DNA from 3 places in the Rhizobium azibense genome. Region 3 is predicted to be linked to each of the others. Evidence: predicted binding sites of a transcription regulator. Region 3 holds the regulator's gene; each other region holds the start of a gene.
The links. The regulator PhoB, encoded in region 3, activates phosphate uptake and scavenging genes when phosphate is short. The targets are predictions, from matches to a motif close to TGTCATNNANCTGTCAT.
Positions count from the first base shown of each region.

Region 1 (6,865 bases), on a different contig from region 3:
AACCAAAGACCGAAGAGGCTGACAACCTTGATGATGGCGAAAAAGGCAATCCAGGGTTTGCGGGCGCCGGACTGATCGGCGATGGAGCCGAGGATCGGAGAGAGCAGGGCTATGATCACCGAAGAGATCGTCGCCATATTGCTCCACATTGCTTGTGCGGAAACCGGATCGTCGGTCAGGCGTGAGACGAAGTAGGGTCCGAAGATGAACGTGGTCACGACCGTGAAAAACGGCTGCGCCGCCCAATCGAAAAGCATCCAGCTCCAGATGCCCTTTTCCGAAGCCTTCTGCGGCGCCGGCGTTCCCGTTCCGGTCCAGTCTATTCTGCTCACGCCTACACTCCCGCTTTCGCGGCGGACTGTGTCACCTCGCCCGGTCGCGCGCAAGATCGGTTAAAAGACCTGCGGCCACCGTGATTCGCGCAAGGGTCGGATCGCCGCTCTCGCTGAGGTTCGACAGCTCTTCGGCAATGCGGTTGATCCTGATGCGATCGACACCGTGCCACGCCTGAACCGGCAGCTTTTCCTTGCCATGCTCGGTCAGCGCCGAGATCACGATATCGCGGCGGGCGCTGGCAATTTGGTCGATGCTGCGCGCCAAAGCCAGGCTCTCGTAGTGATCCGAAGTGAGAATGCGGGCGCCGGCTGCAAGCAGCCGTCCAACCCGGAAGGTCTGCGATACCGCAAAATAGCTTTCCGCGGCACGTCCAAGCGCCTCGCCAGTGCGTTCGGCGATCTGCATGATCTCCGGCACCAGTACAAAACCCGGCAGCCCGGCGATGACGACGGCCAAACTTTCTGGAAGCCCCGCTTCGCGATACTCCGCGGCACGCGCTTCAAACTCTGCGGGAGCCTGCGCGGAGAAGGAGGGCTTCAGCTTCTTCAACGCGGTCTGAAGCCGACTAATGGTTTCTAGTATGCCGCCTTTGGCCATGCCGGTCTTCAGGAGCAAGCGAGTCAAGACGGTGAAGCTGTGGCCGATCTCTTCATATACGCGATTCTGGATCTGGCCGGAAATTTTGCCGTCGAGCGCGTCCGTCTCGGTCCAAAGCCTGGTCAGGTCGAAGCCATCGCGGGCGATGATCGCGGCACGGACGACTTCCGGGGCTGACGCAGCTGTCGCATCCATCATGCTCACCACAAAGCCAGGGCCGCCACGATTGATGGCCTCGTTGGCAAGTACCGTCGCGATGATTTCGCGTCGCAGCCGGTGGCTTGCGATATCGGAGGCATTGTTTTTTTGCATCTTCGCCGGGAAGTAGTTTGAAAGCGTCGACGCGAAATAAGGATCATCCGGGAGGTCGCTTGCCATAACGGAATCGAAAAGCACGATCTTGGCGTAAGAGAGCAACACGCCGATTTCCGGCCGCGTCAGCGGCTTGCCGGCAGCATAACGCTCGGCAAGCGTCGCCTCATCGGGAAGCGTTTCCACCTTCCGGTTGAGCTGCTTGGCTCCTTCCAGCACGCTCATGAAGCGCGCGAGCTCAAGGCCGTTAGCGGTTCCCCTGCGCTCAGTCAGCGAAATCGCCAGCGATTGCAGATAGTTGTTTCGCAGAACGAGTGCTGCGACTTCGTCCGTCATCGAGGACAGCAGCTGATTGCGTTTTGCCCGTGTGAGCCGCCCGTCGTGCATCGCATTGGCGAGCGCGATCTTGATATTCACCTCGACGTCCGAGGTGTTGACGCCGGCCGAATTGTCAATCGCATCGGAATTGCTCCGTCCGCCTTTCAGGCCATAAGTGATGCGGCCCTTTTGCGTGACGCCGAGGTTGGCGCCCTCGCCGATCACCTTCGCCCGCACCTCGTCAGCCGTGATTCGGATCGGATCGTTGGAACGATCACCCACTTCCGTATCGGTTTCCGACTGCGCTTTCACATAGGTGCCGATGCCGCCGAACCAGAGAAGGTCTACCGGGCTCTTCAGGATTGCCGTGATGATCTCGAAGGGCGTTGCCACCGCTTTGTCGATGCCGATCGCGCCAACCGCTTCCGGGGTCAGCGTCACGGATTTCGAAGAGCGTGAAATGATCATCGCGCCTTTGGAAAGTACCGACTTGTCGAAGTCCTGCCAACTTGAACGCGGCAGGTTGAAAAGTCGCTGCCGCTCGGCGAGCGTCTTTTCCATATCCGGATCGGGATCGATGAAGATGTCACGGTGGTCGAAGGCCGAAAGCAGCTTGATCTTCGGAGAAAGCAGCATGCCGTTGCCGAAAACGTCGCCGGACATGTCGCCGACACCGGCCACCGTAAACGGTGTCGTCTGGATGTCGATATCCATCTCGCGGAAATGACGCTTTACGGTTTCCCACGCGCCACGCGCGGTGATGCCCATTTTCTTGTGGTCATAGCCGGCCGATCCACCTGAGGCAAAGGCGTCGTCGAGCCAGAAACCAGCCTCCTGCGCCAGTGCGTTGGCCGTGTCGGAGAAGGTTGCCGTTCCCTTATCGGCGGCGACGACGAAATAGGGATCGTCGCCATCGAGCCGTACCGTATCTGCCGGAGGCACGATATCGGTGCCTGAAATGTTGTCGGTGATCGAAAGCAGTGTGCGGATATAAGTCTTGTAGGCTTCGCGGCCGGCATTGAAGATTTCATCCCGGCTGCCAGCAGGCAGTTTCTTCGGATAAAAGCCGCCCTTGGCGCCGACTGGAACGATGACGGCGTTCTTCACCTGCTGGGCCTTTACGAGGCCCAGCACTTCCGTGCGGTAGTCCTCGGCGCGATCCGACCAGCGCAGGCCGCCGCGGGCAACCTTGCCGAAACGCAGGTGCACGCCTTCGACCTCGACTCCATAGACAAAGATCTCTCGAAAAGGCTTCGGGTCTGGCAGACCATCGACGAGGTTCGGATCGAGCTTGAAGGCAAGCATCGCCTTCGGCGAACCATCGGCATTGCGCTGGAAGTAGTTGGTCCGCAGCGTTGCGTCGACGATATTGATGTATCGGCGCAGGATGCGGTCATCGTCGAGGCTCGGCACATTGGCGAGCGCCGCCTCGATCGACCGATGCAGCTCGGCGAGCTTTCTCATGCGCGCCTTCTCGCTAAGCTGCGGATCGAGCGCGTCGTAAAACAGGCGGAAGATCGAAGCGGCAATCTCCGGGTATTTGTCGAGGGTCGTTGCGATGTAATCCTGCGAATAGGCGATACCGGCCTGACGAAGATAACGCGCATAGGCCCGCAGGACATTCGTCTCGCGTGCAGAAAGCCCGGCCGAAAGGATCAGCCGGTTGAAACTGTCATTGTCGATCGTGCCGTCGAAAGCAGAAATAAAGGCCTCTTCCAGCGCCGCACCATGACGGCTTAGGTCAATTTCGGCGCCCCTGCGGTCTTCAAGCTCCATATCGTGCAGTACGACGATGTTGACCGAGCCGTCTGCGGTTGGAACTTCGATGTCAAAGGTTCGCTCGCTCAGCACGTTGAAACCGAGATTTTCGAGAAGCGGCACGCGGCGTGAAAGCGGGAGCTGCTCGCCTGCATGGAAAATCTTGAGTGAGAAGATCCGGCCGCGTTCTGCATCATTGCGGTAATAGAATGCGATCCGTATCGGCTCGCCAGAGGCGCAATCGATGATGTCCGGCAGATCGGCAACCGTTTCTTCAGCGGTGAAGGAATCCTGGAAGGCGTTGCTGACGCCGATCTTCGGCGCCTTGGGCCCAGCCAGCGCTTCGAAGCGATCGTCCCAGCGGGCGGTGATGGCGCGGATTGCTTCTTCGAGTTTCGATTGCGGTATGCGCGGCGTTTTGCCTCCGGAGCGGCCGATGATGAAGTGTACGCGCGCAACCCGCCCTTCCGGGAAGGCCGGGTAATAGGCAGAGACCCGGCCGTCATAGACGGTCTTCAGGTAGGTGCCGATCTTTTCTCGGACGATGGAATCATATTCCTCGCGGGGCACATAGACGATGACCGACACAAAACGATCGAAATGATCGATGCGCGGCAGAACGCGGACGCGCGGCCGTTCGACCAGATCGTTGATCTGTTCCGCAAAATTCGCAAGCAGCGTCGTGTCGATCTGGAAAAGATCGTCGCGTGGATAAGATTCCAGCGTGTTGGCCAACATTCTGCCGGAATGGCTCATGGGATCGAAGCCGAAATGATCTGTCACTTTGGCGACTTTGGAACGGATGAGCGGAATTTCCGACGCCGAGGACGTATAGGCCGTCGATGTAAAGAGGCCGACGATGCGCAGCTCACCGGTGACATTGCCATCCTTGTCGAACCGCTTGACACCGACATAGTCCATATAGGCGCGGCGGTGGACGACGGATTTAACATTCGCCTTGGTGACGATCAGGAAATCCGGACCATCGAGAAAGGCGAGGATTTCCGGTGTTGTCGTTACGGCATCCTTGCCGGTGCGCAGCACCAACACATCGGGATCAGAAAGAATGCCGAGGCCAGCGCCCTTGTCACGCTCGACCTTGGCTTCGCTGCCCCTGCCGGAATAGACATATTCACGCATCCCAAGGAAGGTGAAGTTTTCATCGCGTAGCCAGGTCAGGAAAGCAAGTGCTTCGTCTCGATCGGCCTTCTTGCGGCTGGCGCTGTAGCTGCGCAATTCGGCAATTACGGTGTCGAGCTTGGAAAGCATCGGCTTCCAGTCGGAAACAGCCTGGCGGACCTGCTCCAAGACGATCATGACGCGCTTGCGAAGATCGTCGGATTGGGCCGCAGTCAAAGGCGAAATGTGAATCTGGATATGACTGACACGTCTTGCCGGATCGCTCGGCTCCTCGGCTGAATAAAGGACCGGCGTTTTTCCTGGCTCCATCACCAGGATCGGATGCACCGCCATATAGAGATCGCGATACGTGCTTGTGACCTCGCTCATAACCGACTCGTAAAGGAACGGCTTGTTGTGATCGGTCACCGTCAGGATCGAGACTGAAACGCCATCGGGTTCGACATCAGCCAGCGTTTCGATCGTAACGCGCGGGACCTTGCCGTCCCAGCCCGAAAGCTCTTTGGCAGAATGAACGGCACAAAGCGCCAGCATCTGCGCTGTATAGCGATCGAGGTCGTCTCCGCTTGCCCGGCCGAAGAGGATCTCCGGATCGAGATGCTGTTCCTTGGCCGCAGCAGCGATCTTCCTCGCGCTTTCGATCAGCTTTTCGCGTCGCGGATTATTTTTGGCAGCCATTGAAGACATTCCCCCGATGTGTGTGATTTGCCGCAAGTTAGCAGAAGAATTATCGAAAAAACCCCTAAAAGAGGCTCCGCCCTGGCAGTTTTTGTGCGTTTTTGATCCGGATTTCGTAAGATTTCGGAGAATTTCCCGATTTTTGGAAGCGTAAGGCCAGTGTTTTGTCGGCTCGCCCAGATTTCCACGCATGGATGAAGAATGGTTGACAGCGGCGCGGCAAAAGGACGATCAAAAGCGCATCGAATGCGGGGTTCAAAATTACTATGCCGGACAATAGTGCTGCAGGAGCGGTGATCGTCATCTCCAGCCATGTCGTTCGCGGTTCGGTGGGCAATCGCGCCGCCGTCTTCGCGCTTGAGACGCTGGGCCATCAGGTCTGGGCACTGCCGACCATCATTCTGCCCTGGCATCCCGGTCATGGCCGTTCGACCCGGCTCACCTTTGCGGAGGCCGATTTCGATGCCGCTATCGATGATCTCATCCGTGCGCCGTGGGTTGGAGAAGTGAAGGCGGTTTTGTCTGGTTATTTCGGAAACGCTGCCCAGGCTGGTTCCGTTGCCCGTCTGGTCAGCGCATTGCGTGAAAGAAACCCCGAGCTGCTCTATGTCTGCGATCCGGTGATGGGGGATCTGGGCGGCCTCTATGTTCCCGAAGCAACAGCGGAGGCGATCCGCGACCATCTGATCCCACTGGCCTCGTTGGCCACACCCAACCGCTATGAGCTGGCCTGGATGGTGGGCGCACCGTTGGAGGACAATACGGCCGTCATGGAGGCTGCCTTGTCCCTCGGCCCTTCCCGCATGCTTGTCACCTCCGCTGTTCCGATGATGGCTGGCGGCACCGGAAATCTCTATCTCTCGGGCCGCCATGCCCTGCTTGCCGAGCATCGCGTCGTCGACAAGCCACCGAATGGATTGGGCGACCTGCTGGCAGCCGTCTTCCTCTCGCGGCTGCTTTCCGGGATGGACGACGAAAAAGCATTGCAGCTTGCAACAGCCAGCGTCTATGAAGTGCTGGTACGTGCTGTCAAACGCGGCAGTGACGAGCTCACGCTCGCAAGTGATGCATCAAGCCTCTCGACGCCAATGGCCATGGTGCAGATGCGCCGCCTCATGCATCCCGCTCAACGGAAGAAGAGCTAAGCGACGGCAGTTTTCGCATTTCGCACGTGCAGCAGTTGATCTTGCGGCGACTGCGCGCTAATCGACAGTCATGCAGTGTTTTCCAACTACCCTTCTGGACGGCTATCGCAACTTCATGAACGGTCGTTATGCCGACGCCCGCGACCGCTATAAGATGCTGGCTGAAAACGGCCAGAATCCGAATACGCTGGTTATTGCCTGTTCGGACTCGCGCGCAGCACCGGAACTTATCTTCGACGCTGGCCCCGGTGAGCTTTTCGTCATCCGCAACGTCGCCAACATGGTCCCGCCTTACGAGCCGGATGGCCATTTCCACTCGACGTCGGCCGCTTTGGAATTCGCCGTGCAGGTCTTGAAGGTTTCCGACATCGTCGTCATGGGCCATGGCCGCTGCGGTGGTATACGCGCAGCACTCGATCCCAATTCCGAACCGCTGTCGCCTGGTGATTTCATCGGCCGCTGGATGTCACTCGTCCGGCCGGCTGCCGAGCAGATTCAAAGCAACGACGTGATGACTGCCGCCGAGCGCCAGACGGCGCTCGAGCGCGTCTCGATCCGCAACTCGCTCAACAACCTGAGAA
Region 1 is NZ_SMBJ01000007.1:88,087-94,951, forward strand. Features, by position in the region: gene EV130_RS18515 (MFS transporter) at 1-332, opposite strand, end outside; gene EV130_RS18520 (NAD-glutamate dehydrogenase) at 364-5,139, opposite strand; gene pdxY (pyridoxal kinase PdxY) at 5,406-6,284, shown strand; gene EV130_RS18530 (carbonic anhydrase) at 6,355-6,865, shown strand, end outside.
Region 1: EV130_RS18520 (NAD-glutamate dehydrogenase) is a predicted target of PhoB. The motif match lies at 5,334-5,350, and genes of this name have one in related genera.

Region 2 (6,865 bases), on a different contig from region 3:
TTGCGAAGCCGCACCCGATAACCACGGGCCTGCAACAACGCTCCGAGAGCCGCAGCCGCAATTCCCTTGCCGAGAGAGGAAACCACGCCGCCAGTGATGAATACGTATCGCGCCATGGGAGTCACCGGATACCTTTTCAAAAACGATTCCACCAGCCCAAAAATTCTTTTCCAGAACTTTTGGTGCCAGCTCGGAATCTGAACAAAAGAAAACCGGCAGACCCTGGGGCCTGCCGGCGGTTTATTGGTTGACCGGGTTATTGCCCCGTTGGGACGCCCGTTCCGTTTTGTGCCGGGGCTGCCGGAGTCGCAGGCGTTGCCGGGGCTGTCGCAGGTGCGGTAGTCGTAGGCGCCTGAGCGCCTGGGGCTGCGCCGCTGTTTGGAACGCCGTTGCCGGCAGGCTGGTTCTGGGGCTGCTGCTGAGTGCCGCCGCCAAGCGAATCGAGAATTCCGTTGCCCTGCCCGCTGGTTGCGGGGATGCGGTCGAGAATATCGGTCGGATTGCTCTGATAGCGCGTCAGGATGCCGAGCCCCAGCGAGGTGATGAAGAACAGCGCTGCGAGGATAGCAGTCGTACGCGTCAGCGCATTGGCCGTTCCGCGCGCCGACATGAAGCCGGAACCGCCGCCGATGCCAAGGCCGCCGCCTTCCGAGCGCTGGATGAGCACGACGCCGACAAGCGCCAGCACGATCATGAGGTGGATGACAATCAATACTGTCTGCATGGGTCCAGTCCTGCCCGCATGCGGCGGGCATCGAATAAAATCTGGCGCTGTTTACATGAGGTGATCCGCTATTCCAAGCCCTTGGGCCCAGAATATATATGGCATCACGCGAGCAGCGCTTCGTATGCGCCGTAGATGGCGAGGAAATCGGATGCTTTCAAGCTCGCGCCGCCAATCAACGCGCCGTCGACATTGGCGATGCCCATCAGTTCCCTGGCATTGCCGGGCTTGACGGAGCCACCATAGAGAATCCGGACTTTCCCGCCATTCGCGCCGAAACGAGCAATGAGTTCCGAACGCATGAAGGCATGCGCCCTCTCGACGTCCTGCACTGTCGGCGTTAGGCCGGTGCCGATTGCCCAGACAGGTTCGTAGGCGATCACGGTGTTTTCCGGGGTCGCGATGTCTGGGACAGAGGCGGAAAGCTGTCGCTTGAGAATGTCAAGCGTCTGCCCGGCCTTGCGCTGGTCGGCCGTCTCGCCGATACAAATGATGGCGGTCAGATCGGCAGCGAAGGCGGCCCCGGCCTTGGCGCGGACGAGATGGTCGGTCTCGGCATGGTCCGTCCGGCGCTCCGAATGGCCGACAATCACATAGGTTCCGAAGCAATCGGCAATCATCTCGGCTGAGATATCGCCGGTATGCGCGCCCGACGGGCTCTGATGGCAATCCTGCGCACCAATCGCAAGCGGGCTGTCGGTGCAGAGCGCGGTCGCGACATAAAGCAGCGTCGCGGGCGGGCAGATGAGCGCCTCGACCTTCTCGGCGATGGGCGAATGCACGCCTTCCGCAATCGCCTTGATCTGATCGAGAGAGGCGCGCGTGCCGTTCATTTTCCAGTTTCCCGCCACGAGCGGGCGCACGTCAGGTGTCATGCCAGCCTTCCCAATTTCTCCGTATTGAGCGGCCTTAGCAAAAGCAGTCGGCATTGAAAAGCTTTTGAACCTTCACGTAAGGGAAATAGGGGCCGATTTGCCGTGCAAATGCCAAAAAAATGGCGGCGCACCGTCTAAGAAGCGAGAATCGAGTTCAAAACCTTCCGCCAATCGATCATGCGGATCGGCGTGCCGTGATTGCCATTTTGAAAAAGCGTGAAATGGGCAGGATATTTCGCCTCATGAAGTTTTTCGAAGAGAGCTTGCTGGCCGGCAGCGGCATAGACCGGATCGCGGCTGCCATGGACGAACCAAAGCGGCAGCTTGGCCTTGTAGAACGCGCTCCTTGCGAAATCCGGATCCGTGACGCCGCTCATGACGACCATGCCCTTCAGCAATTTGACGCTGCCTGCATCGCGCGCAATTCCCCAGCAGACCTGACTGCCCATGGAAGCACAGGAAAGGATTACCGGGCGGCCGCCGGATTTCGAGCTCGCATAGCGGATCAGCTCGGCCATGTCTGTCACGCCCTCGCCGTCGAAGGTGCGCACAGTCGGCGAATAGTAGACTCCGCCATTGGCCACGGCCAGGTTTTTGAGCCGATTGAAGTTGCCGCCGAAGCTGTAGTCGTTGACGCCGAGCCGCCGGTCGCCGTCGCGCCCGTGGATGAAGATCACGGTGAATTGCGCATTGTCTACCGGTCCCACCCTCGTGAGCTCCACCCTGCGGCCATTGAGCGACAGCGTTTGGTCCTGCTGCTGCTTGCGCACAGCGAGCGACACGTATTTCTGCTGCACGCGCTTCTGCGGGATCTGGTCGCGGCCGTTGATGTCGCGCATCTCGTCATATTCGATGGCTTCGAAGGCACCGCCATCGGAGGTTTGCAACACGTTCTGTCTGGAGAAAAGTTCCTCCTTGTAGGGCGCCAGCGTGTCGGCTGCTGCGCTGCCGATCCTGGCGGACAGGAAAAAGGTCGCAATTGCGGCGACAATCGTGCAATGACTTGTGGACATTCTCATTCGGGCGGTTTCCTAACCATCATGCCGCTTGCCATTCTAGGCCCGGCAACGCAAACCAATCGATAGAATCCCGCCATACGGGCGGCGTCGCCTAACGAGGCGATTTCTGGCAGAATCTGCCTGATTCGCTAACGTGACATCAAATGCGGTGATTTTGGGTCTGCCCCCTAGCGCACATGCGGCCCAAGACAGGATTGAAGATCTGAACGACTCCATGGATGACAGCAACGACCTCTTTTCCGCAATGCCCCTGATGCCGAAGCAGGAGGCGGCCGCAAAGCCAGCCGAAAAGCCTGCTGCGGCCTCTGCGTTGCGTCCTGCCCCTGTAGCATCGGGCTCCGACGACTATGGTGCATCCTCCATCCGGGTTCTCGAAGGCTTGGAACCGGTGCGCATGCGTCCCGGAATGTATATCGGCGGCACGGACGAAAAGGCGCTGCACCACCTCTTTGCCGAAGTCATCGACAACTCGATGGACGAAGCGGTCGCCGGCCATGCGAACTTCATCGAGGTGCATCTCGATATCCAGGGCTATTTGACGGTCAGCGACAATGGCCGCGGCATCCCCGTCGAGAACCATCCCCAGGTTCCGGGCAAGTCGACGCTCGAAGTCATCATGACCAAGCTCCATGCCGGCGGCAAGTTCGACGGCAAGGCATACGAAACCTCAGGCGGTCTGCACGGCGTCGGCGTTTCGGTCGTCAACGCGCTGTCGGATTATCTCGAGGTTGAAGTGGCGCGAAACCGCAAGCTCTATCGCCAGCGTTTCTCACGCGGCATGCCGCAAGGCGGTCTCGAGGAGCTCGGCGATGTGCATAACCGCCGCGGCACCCGCGTGCGCTTCCATCCCGACCCTCAGATTTTCGGCGATCATGCGAAATTCGATGCCGGGCGCGTTTTCCGCATGGCACGCTCGAAAGCCTATCTTTTCGGCGGCGTCGAAATCCGCTGGAGTTGCGATGAAGGCGTGCTGGCGGACGGCTCGGAAATCCCGGATAAGGCAGTCTTCCACTTTCCCGGTGGCCTGAAAGACTACTTGAAGGCGACGATGGGCAAGGAATTCACTGTCACGCGCGAAATCTTCGCCGGCAAGACAGAGAAAGCAAGCGGTCACGGTTCGCTCGAATGGGCGATCACCTGGTACGGTGGCGACCAGCAGATCCACTCCTACTGCAACACCATTCCCACGCCAGAGGGCGGCACGCACGAGGCGGGCCTGCGCATCGCGCTGACCAGGGGGCTGAAGGCCTATGCCGACCTGACGCAGAACAAGCGCGCAGCACAAATCACCACCGACGATGTGATGATTTCCGCAGTCGGCATGCTGTCGGTTTTCATCCGCGAGCCGGAATTCGTCGGGCAGACCAAGGACAGGCTTGCGACTGCCGAGGCGCAGCGCATCGTCGAGAATGCGCTTCGCGATCCCTTCGATCATTACCTGGCGGACAATCCCAACGAGGCCGAAAAGCTGCTCGACTGGGTAATCGAGCGCGCCGAAGAGCGTTTGCGACGCCGCAAGGAAAAGGAAGTCAACCGCAAGACGGCGGTGCGCAAACTGCGCCTTCCGGGCAAACTAGCCGATTGCGCACAGAACACCGCTCAGGGTGCCGAACTCTTCATCGTCGAAGGCGATTCGGCAGGCGGTTCCGCCAAGCAGGCGCGCAACCGCGCCAATCAGGCGATCCTGCCTTTGCGCGGCAAGATCCTGAACGTTGCGAGCGCCGGCCGCGAAAAGCTGGGCGCCAACCAGCAGCTTGCGGATCTCGTCCAGGCCCTCGGCTGCGGCACCCGCTCCAAATATCGCGAGGAAGACCTACGCTACGAGCGCATCGTCGTGATGACCGATGCCGATGTCGACGGTGCCCACATCGCGTCGTTGCTGATCACATTCTTCTATCAGGAGATGCCCGAGCTCGTGCGCGGCGGCCACTTGTTCCTGGCCGTGCCTCCGCTCTACAAGATCACCCAGGGTGCCAAGTCCGCTTATGCGCGCGACGACGCCCACCGCCAGGAGCTGATGGAAACGGAATTCAAGGGCAAGGCGAAGATCGAGATCAGCCGCTTCAAGGGGCTCGGCGAAATGCTGCCGGCGCAACTCAAGGAAACGACTATGGATCCGACCAAGCGCACGCTGCTGCGCGTGGTGATCGACGACGTCGATTTCGAAGGAACCCGCACCGCGGTCGACGACCTGATGGGCACGAAGCCGGATGCGCGCTTCCGATTCATTCAGGAGCGTGCTGCCTTTGCCGAAAACCTCGATATTTGAGCTTCCGCAATTTCACGGAACTGACGAAGAACCATAACAACTTCGTCAAATAACCGGTGCATGAGAAAAGACGCGACCGGCGCATCCTTTTCTTTGCAGACGGGGTAGCGCGGTTCGTTCCGCTCTTCACGCGTGCCTGCCGGATGTTTGCCATGACCAAGCGTTTCCTCGCGACTGCCAGCTTTTCGCTCCTCTCCAGCGCCGCTCTCCACGCCACCGATATCGGCGCGACCTTCGAGACTCCATGCCCCTTCGGCGACTGCGCGGCCAACATCTCCCTCACCTATCTCGGTGAATTCGTCATCCCGACAGGCCACAGGGAAAACGGTGTCGAATTCGGCGGCATTTCCGGCCTCGATTTCGACGCGGCAACGGGCCACTACATCGCCATCAGCGACGACCGCTCGGAAAGAGGTCCGGCTCGCTTTTACGAGCTCGCAGTCGATGTCGACGGTGCCGGCCTGAAGGGTATTGCCGTTGTCAAGCAAGTGACACTGAAGGACAGGAGCGGCAAACCCTTCGCCAGGCGCACCGTCGATCCCGAGTCGATCCGGCTCGGCCGGGATGGTATCTACTGGGGCAGCGAAGGCGACGGCAAGGCGCTGATCGCCCCCTTCGTCCGCGTGACCTCGCAGGACGGCGTGTTCATGCGCGAGTTCAAGTTGCCGGAAGGCTTCGCGCCGACGGCCGACAAGTCGACGGGCATCCGCGACAACCTCGCCTTCGAAGACCTGGCAATCGCGCCTTCCGGGGATGTCTTTGTTGGCGTCGAGGCGGCGCTCTACCAGGACGGCCCGGCAGCTTCGCTGATGGGGGCCAGCCTGTCGCGCATCATCCGCTACGATGGGACGACCGGCGAGCCAAAGGCGCAATATGTCTATCCAATCTCGCCGATCCCACAGGCCGCGCAGAAGGCTGACGGCAGCAACGACAACGGAATGTCGGAGATCATCGCGCTCGATAACCACCGGTTGCTCACTGTCGAGCGCAGCTATGCCCAGGGCGTCGGCAATAATGTGAAGATCTTCATGATCGATCTCGATGGCGCTACCGACGTCTCGGCGATCGCCTCGCTTTCGAAGACCGATCAGCGTGTGGTTCCCGTCCGCAAGAGCCAAGTTCTCGACCTGCGTGCATCCGGCCTCATACCGGACAATATCGAGTCCATGGCGATCGGCAAGGCTAAGGACGGCAGCGACGTGCTGATCCTCGGCTCCGACAACAACTTCTCGACCAGCCAAAAAACGCAGTTTTACGTCTTCGAAATACTGCGCCGTCCGAAGTAGCAACCCGTGCAGCTAGTCGAGGCGAACCTCGATATTCGTCTTCACCGAATTGGCGAGGAAACAGAGTTCATGGGCCTCATGATGAAGCTTTTCTTCCATTTTCCGGCTCGGCGCTTCGTCCGCATAGATCACGGCGGGCTTCAGCTCGACGCGGCTCACGAGCATTTTTCCGTCGACCTTCTCCATGATCCCAGTCGCGGTATCGACATAGCTGTTAACGACGATGCCCTTCTTCGAGGCAAGCCACAGGTAGAACAGCATGTGGCAGCTGGAGAGCGCCGCGACATAAGCCTCCTCAGGATCGACGTTCTCGGCGACCGAATACGGAAGCGGTACGTTGTGCGGCGAAGCCGATGCGGGAACCGAAAGGCCCCCATCGAAATTCCACATATGACCGCGGCTGTATTTTCCGTCCGTGAAAGTACCTCCGCCGCGCTGCCAAGATACTTCCGCTGAAAATTTCGTCATCGGTCGAACGATTCCTATGAAACCTGATGCCCCACCCTGCGGCCATTTTCACCGGCTAACAAGGTCCGGAGGAAATTTCCGTCACATTCCGTACAGAGGCTTAAGATATCCCCTTGCCCCGGTGCCTTGGCGCCTTCGATTGGAAGAGGCGCCGGTCATTAGACGATCGACATGCTTGCGTCCGCGCTTCCAATGGCGCATATCCGTGATTGAGAAGAAGGAAT
Region 2 is NZ_SMBJ01000017.1:32,820-39,684, forward strand. Features, by position in the region: gene EV130_RS29755 (CTP synthase) at 1-116, opposite strand, end outside; gene secG (preprotein translocase subunit SecG) at 257-724, opposite strand; gene tpiA (triose-phosphate isomerase) at 829-1,599, opposite strand; gene EV130_RS29770 (dienelactone hydrolase family protein) at 1,734-2,618, opposite strand; gene parE (DNA topoisomerase IV subunit B) at 2,833-4,887, shown strand; gene EV130_RS29780 (esterase-like activity of phytase family protein) at 5,040-6,173, shown strand; gene EV130_RS29785 (OsmC family protein) at 6,186-6,641, opposite strand.
Region 2: EV130_RS29780 (esterase-like activity of phytase family protein) is a predicted target of PhoB. The motif match lies at 4,937-4,953, and genes of this name have one in related genera.

Region 3 (6,865 bases):
CAGGAAGTAGCCATGCTTGAAAGCGCCGATCAAAAGGCACGTCGCATTCGCCGATTTGGCGAAATCGAGGATCGTTTCCCCGACGGACAGCCCTGCCGAGTTGATTGCGACGACGTCGCCGTCAAGGCCCAGCTGATCAAGCAACTCTCTTGCCGTTGACTGGTAGCTTCCGTCCGGTTCGTCGTTGACGCACAGAACCGTCACGCGATCGGCCGCAGCCAGCCAGCGTCTGGCCGCGGCGACGGCTCCCCGCGCATGACCATGCGGTTTCCAGCCGATCACCACATGCCCCAGCAGATTGCCGGCATGGGTACCGGCAGGTGGTGCCAACACCAGCTTGCGCTCATGGAAAACGAGATCGTGAAAAGCGTCGCGGGCATCCATATTGCCATGACAAGGAGCGACGACCAACGCCGTCTCACGGACTTTGGCGCTCACGCAACGAGCAACTTCGCCGCGGCAATCATCGAGAAGGAGCCGTTCTCGGCCGGGCTTGCACTGCTTCCAATCCTCGAAGGCTCGGGCGACCCGTTCGAACCGCTCATGCGGCGAGCCTTCGGTCAGGTCCCGCAGCATCTGCAGATCGATCTCCTCGGGCGCGGCGATCATCCGTTCCGGATCGGCGCCGACATGGGCCACGGACATGGTGCCATGGATGGCACGGGCGGCGTCTTCGGCGACGTCAAGGCAAGGTTGCGCAGTTGCCGGATCGGGCAGCAGGGCGAGAACGTCGGCATGGTCGGTCCCTTCCCGCACAAGATCGGCGAAGATGACACCGGCTTCTGCCGAAGTCGGGTTCGGCGGGTCGTTCGCGGGCGCATTGTTCATACCGGGCCTCCTTTCGCGATGCTCCCACATCGCTCCCGGTCCATCACGTTTAAGATTTTACTCCTGCGTCCGATGGCTGGCTAGCAAACGCCGCACAGGCTGCGCCGCTTCCACGGCAAACGGGCGATTGCGTGGTAGGGTTTATGCGCCGGCCAGTACCAAGGGCTTCGCCATCATGGCCTGCGACCCAGATGGATCGACGGGTTCTGGGAAAAGCCCCTGCCGCCATGGTCGGATTCTTCGTCCGTGCCAACAACTCGATCGAGGTCACCTACCAGCGCTCGTTCTACGAAAAACGCGCCGCGCTGCTCCACGGCGGCAATCTCGACGTGGAGCCGATGGTGGCGAAGCCGCGCCCTGGCACCGCTTGCGGCATCCTTTGAACAATCAGCCAATTTCCGCGTTCATTTGAAGGGGCAAAGGAGCTCTTGATGTCGTACGGATCGCTGAGTGCTTTTGGTGACACCTGGTGCCGGTACAGGCCGGACACCGAGACCCTCGAGGCCGCTCATGACCTGGTGGACCGGTACCTTGCGTTCGCCGAGGAAGCGCAAGTGGGAAATGACATCATCGACGAGATCGAGCTGCCCGTCCCGAAGCCTATGCTGATCAAGTCGTTTGGCCTCGTCATCGCTGCCGAGCACCGTCCGCAGATAAGAGCTCTGCTGATCAGAGCGGGCATGACGCTGGCCCAGTACCGCGCCGACCTCGGACCACGGATGCGGTTAAAGCCCACGACGCCGCACGGCAGGCTACGGGCAGCCCGATCGCGGGAATTCGAGCGCCGTCTTCAGAAGAAGCTCGTGGCGGTCGCTGAAGAACGGATCAGCCTTGGCGCGTTTTATCGACGCGCCTTTATCGAGGCCATGCATTGACGCCAGATGAGGTCACACCTTGCCTTGACCGCGACGATCAGATCGCCGCCTGCATCAGGTAGAGGGATCGTTCCGGAGGAAGCTGCGCAACCATTTTCATCATGATCTTGGGATCGACATGGTGAACGGATCGCACTTGGCCGTCCCGGTAGATGATCGTCAAGACGCGCGTCTCTTCGTCATAATCGAGTTGGGCGATCGTTTTCGTGTACACCAGGAACCGCATGCCGTTAAACCTCACTGGTCAATGGAACATCACCAAGGTGATGGTGCCGACCATGACCCAACCGGAAACGATAATGAGGGACATTCTCAACAACGCCGTCTTGATCGTCATGGAATACTCCAAATCGCTTCAACCAAACTAGCTGTACTTTGGGACGAGTGTAGGCCGATCGGACCGAGCCTCATCCCGGTTGGATTGTATGTCTGACGCCTTTGGGCAAGTATGGGAGCCGAAGGCGGACTGGAATCACCTCCAGCGCGACTAAACACACACCAATATAGGCGGTCGCGTGAAATCGACGTGACACACGTGTTGCGAGAACATCTATATCGCGCCTCACAATCTCTGCACACAGTGGCGGGATCGGGTCGGACCCCGATACCGGTCAGAAGTCGCGAAGTGCGTAGCCGGCGCCGCGCACCGTCCGGATCACCTTGTCGGCCTTGCCGAGACTGATGCCCTTCCGAAGGCGTCCGATGTGTACGTCGACAGCGCGTTCATCGACACTGGCATCGCTGCCCCACAGCGATGCCCTCAATTCCGATCGGGAGTGGACGCGACCGGGGGACTTCATCAGAAACTCGAGTAGCCTGAACTCGGTGGGTCCGAGCTTGACTTCCTTTTTCTGCCTGTGGACCCGGCGGGCGTTCTTATCGAGCGTCAGATCCCCGACTTTCAGCGTGCTCTCCAGTAACGCTGGATTGAGACGTCGCAGAAGGTTCCGCAATCGGATGAGGAGTTCGACGGGGGAAACTGCCTTTATGAGGCAGTCGTCGGCTCCGGCCGAAAGGACTGCCAACCGGTCCTGTTCGAGGGGCGAGTCCAGAAGCACCACGATCGGAAGGCGGGCGGTCGCTCCGGTTGTCCTGAACTGGCGGCATGTCGAGATCGCCATCGAGCCAGGAGCCGGCGCACCGAATATCACCGCATCAGGCAGCCGCAACGCCACAAGCTCGACGAGCGATGCATGGGGGGGAAGACAGTTCACCGAATATCCTTCTGTCTCCAGAGCGTTCTTCAGCGTGGTGAGCAGATCTTCGTCCTGCTCGACAACAAGTATCCGCACCGACATCCTCTCCGGCCTCCCTGCTACGCTTCCATCGAATATCCCGCGCCGCGGACCGTGCGGATGACGTCCTGCATGTTGGAGAAATTCAGTGCCTTGCGAAGGCGACCGACATGAACGTCGACGGTGCGCTCGTCGACATAAATGTCGTGGCCCCAGACACCATCCAGAAGCTGCGAACGCGAGAAGACGCGTCCGGGCGATGACATCAGGAACTCCAGGAGGCGGAATTCGGTCGGACCAAGGCGGACTTCGCGACTCTTGCGGTGGACGCGATGCGTTTCGCGGTCGAGTTCGATATCCCCGCATTTCAGCACCGTGGAGAGCACCTCAGGCTTGGCGCGGCGCAGCATCGCCTTTACGCGGGCAACCAGCTCTGGCGTGGAGAACGGCTTGACGACATAGTCGTCGGCCCCGGTGGAAAGGCCGCGCACGCGCTCGCTTTCCTCGCCGCGCGCCGTCAGCATGATGATCGGCAGACGCTCCGTTTCTGGGCGCATGCGCAGGCGGCGGCAAAGCTCGATACCAGAGACGCCGGGCAGCATCCAGTCGAGGATCAGGATATCCGGCGTGCGCTCCTGAAGCCTGATTTCGGCCTCGTCGCCGCGCAGGATGGTGTCCACCTCGAAACCTTCGGCCTCGAGGTTATAGCGAAGAAGCACGCTCAGTGCTTCTTCGTCTTCAACGACTGCAACTCTCGGGATCATGCGGTTCTGTCTCCTGAAGGCGGGTTCGCAACAGTCATTGCGTGACCGCGCCGACGGTGTTGGCAGTGTCGTCCTTCGGACGTTCGCCTTCCGGCTGTGCGCCGGTCGCCATGTAATAGATCGTTTCGGCAATGTTGGTTGCGTGATCGCCGATGCGCTCGATGTTCTTGGCGCAGAAGAGAAGATGCGTGCAACTGGTGATGTTGCGCGGATCTTCCATCATGTAGGTCAGCAGCTCGCGGAACAGCGAGGTGTACATGGCGTCGATTTCCTCGTCTCGCTCGCGGATCGACTTCGCCTTGTCGGCTGAACGCGAGGCATAGACGTCGAGTACTTCCTTGAGCTGTACCAGCGCCAGTTCGGAAAGATGCTCGAGACCGCGGGCGAGCTTGCGCGGAACGCCGGTGCTCTGCACGGCAATGACACGCTTGGCAGTGTTCTTGCCGAGATCGCCGACGCGTTCGAGATCGGCCGCGATGCGGATCGAGCCCATGATCTCGCGAAGGTCGGAGGCCACCGGCTGGCGGCGGGCAATCGTGACGATCGCCTTGTCGCCAATCTCGCGCTCGGCGTGATCCATGATAACATCGTCGGAGATGACCTTCTGGGCCAAGCCAGCGTCACCGTTGACAAGCGCGCGGACGGCGTCCGACACCATCTGCTCGGCAAGCCCGCCCATTTCCGAGATGCGGCGGGACAAATACTTCAGATCCTCGTCATAGGCAGAAAAAATATGGGTCGATGCCATGGGGATTGTCCTTGAATAGCCTGAACGCCGCAGATCAGCCGAAGCGGCCCATGATGTAGTCCTGGGTGCGCGGGTCGTCCGGATTGGTGAACATCTTGTCGGTGTCGTTCTCCTCGACGAGATTGCCGAGGTGGAACATGGCGGTGCGCTGCGAAACGCGGGCCGCCTGCTGCATCGAATGCGTCACGATGACAATGCTGTAGTTCTCGCGAAGCTCGTGGATCAGTTCCTCGACCTTGGCGGTCGCAATAGGATCAAGCGCCGAGCATGGTTCGTCCATCAGGATGACTTCCGGGCTGACGGCGACGGCTCGTGCGATGCACAAGCGCTGCTGCTGGCCTCCCGACAGACCGGTGCCGGATTCCTGCAGGCGGTCTTTGACTTCGTTCCAGAGACCGGCCTTGTGGAGGCTGCTTTCGACGATCTGATCCAGGTCAGCCTTCGACCTGGCAATACCGTGGATGCGCGGTCCGTAAGAAACGTTCTCGTAGATAGACTTCGGGAACGGGTTCGGTTTCTGGAAGACCATGCCGACGCGAGCGCGCAGTTCCACAACGTCAATGTCCGGATCGTAGATATCCGCGTCGTCCAGCTTGATTTCGCCCGTGACGCGGCAATTGTCGATCGTGTCGTTCATGCGGTTCAAGCAGCGCAGGAAGGTGGACTTGCCGCAGCCCGACGGGCCGATGAGTGCGGTAACGGTATTTTCGCGGACGTTCAGGTTCACGTCGAATAGCGCACGCTTCTCGCCGTAGTAAACCGACACCGTCTTGCCGACCATCTTGTAGGCGGTCGCGTTCATTTTCTGCTCCAGAGCCTTCTCAACTGCTGTTTCGGTCAACATGTTCATAATCCTTACTCCGTTACCAGCGGCGCTCAAAGCGCTGCCTGAGGAAGATGGCGATCGCGTTCATCAATATGAGGAACCCCAAAAGCACGAGAATTGCGGCGGAGGTTCTCGATACGAAGCCGCGTTCCGGGCTGTCCGCCCAGATGTAGATCTGGCTCGGAAGCGCCGTCGACGCCGCGAATATCCCGTCCGGAGGGCTCGTGATGAAGGCGTTCATGCCGATGAGCAGCAGCGGCGCGGTTTCTCCAAGAGCTCGCGCGAGCGAGATGATCGCTCCCGTCATGACGGTCGGCATGGCGAGCGACAGCACGTGGTGGAAGATCATCTCGTGTTTGGAGGCGCCGACCCCCAGGGCCGCCTCTCGGATCGAGGAAGGCACCGCCTTCAGCGACACGCGTGTAACAATAATGAGCGTCGGCAGCGTCATCAGCGAGAGGACGAGGCCGCCGACGAGCGGAGACGACCGCGGCAGGCCGAAACCGTTCAAGAACACGGCGAGCCCGAGGAGACCGAACACCACCGACGGGACCGCCGCAAGATTGTTGATGTTGATTTCGATGAGATCGGTGAAACGGTTCTTGGGAGCGAACTCTTCCAGGTAGATCGCCGCCGCAATGCCGATCGGGAAGCTGATGGCGAAGCAGACGAGCAGCGACCAGAACGATCCGGAAATCGCGCCAGCCAAGCCAGCCAGTTCCGGGAAGCGGCTGTCGGCATTGAGGAAAAGCGCCCAATTGAACGGACTGGAGATTACGCCCTTGGATACGAGCTGGTCGATCATGCCGATCTGCTCGTCGCTGATGCGCCGCTGGCTCTCTGGCGTATCCCGGCTGATCTCGCCTTTGACGAACTGGTCGGCCGGATCGGACATCGGGATGACGAAGCTGCTCGGTGCCTTGAGGCGTGCTGGATCCTTAATGACTGCATCGCGAACGAGGAACGGTGCCGAGGATGTGAAGAGGTCGAAGAAGGCCTTCTCCTGCCTGCGTGGCAGGTCCCCAATCTGGTTGCGCAGTGCCTCGCGCACGGCGCCGCGCCAGTCGGCCTTCATCATATCACTTGTATCGAGCTCAGCTTTGCTGAGGTCGATGTTTATGGTGGCCACCGTCTGGGTGAACGCCTTGTACCCGGTGAGCGTCAGAGAACCGATGAGGAAAGCGAGGAAGCCGAGCGCGAAAATGATTGCGATCATGCCATAAGCCTGGAGACGCCGCTCAGCGGCATAGCGTGCCTTCCGGCGTGCCTTCATGTCATCCGAATGCCAGTTCACACGCGTTCCGGCGACTGCGGTCGTGGACATCAATATTTCTCCCGGTACTTGCGCACGGTGCGCAGCGCGATGAGGTTCAGGCCGAGTGTGACGAGGAAGAGTACAAGGCCGAGTGCAAAAGCCGCCAGCGTCTTCGGGTTGTCGAACTCGGAGTCGCCGATGAGAAGGGTGACGATCTGGACGGTCACGGTGGTGACCGCATCGAAGGGGTTGAGTGTGATCTTCGCGATTAGGCCGGCTGCCATGACGACGATCATCGTTTCGCCGACCGCACGGCTAAGGGCCAGAAGGACGC
Region 3 is NZ_SMBJ01000005.1:328,773-335,637, reverse strand. Features, by position in the region: gene EV130_RS14875 (universal stress protein) at 1-828, opposite strand, end outside; gene EV130_RS14870 (hypothetical protein) at 1,020-1,211, shown strand; gene EV130_RS14865 (hypothetical protein) at 1,260-1,703, shown strand; gene EV130_RS14860 (KTSC domain-containing protein) at 1,741-1,929, opposite strand; gene EV130_RS14855 (winged helix-turn-helix domain-containing protein) at 2,315-3,001, opposite strand; gene phoB (phosphate regulon transcriptional regulator PhoB) at 3,019-3,702, opposite strand; gene phoU (phosphate signaling complex protein PhoU) at 3,737-4,450, opposite strand; gene pstB (phosphate ABC transporter ATP-binding protein PstB) at 4,485-5,300, opposite strand; gene pstA (phosphate ABC transporter permease PstA) at 5,314-6,600, opposite strand; gene pstC (phosphate ABC transporter permease subunit PstC) at 6,600-6,865, opposite strand, start outside.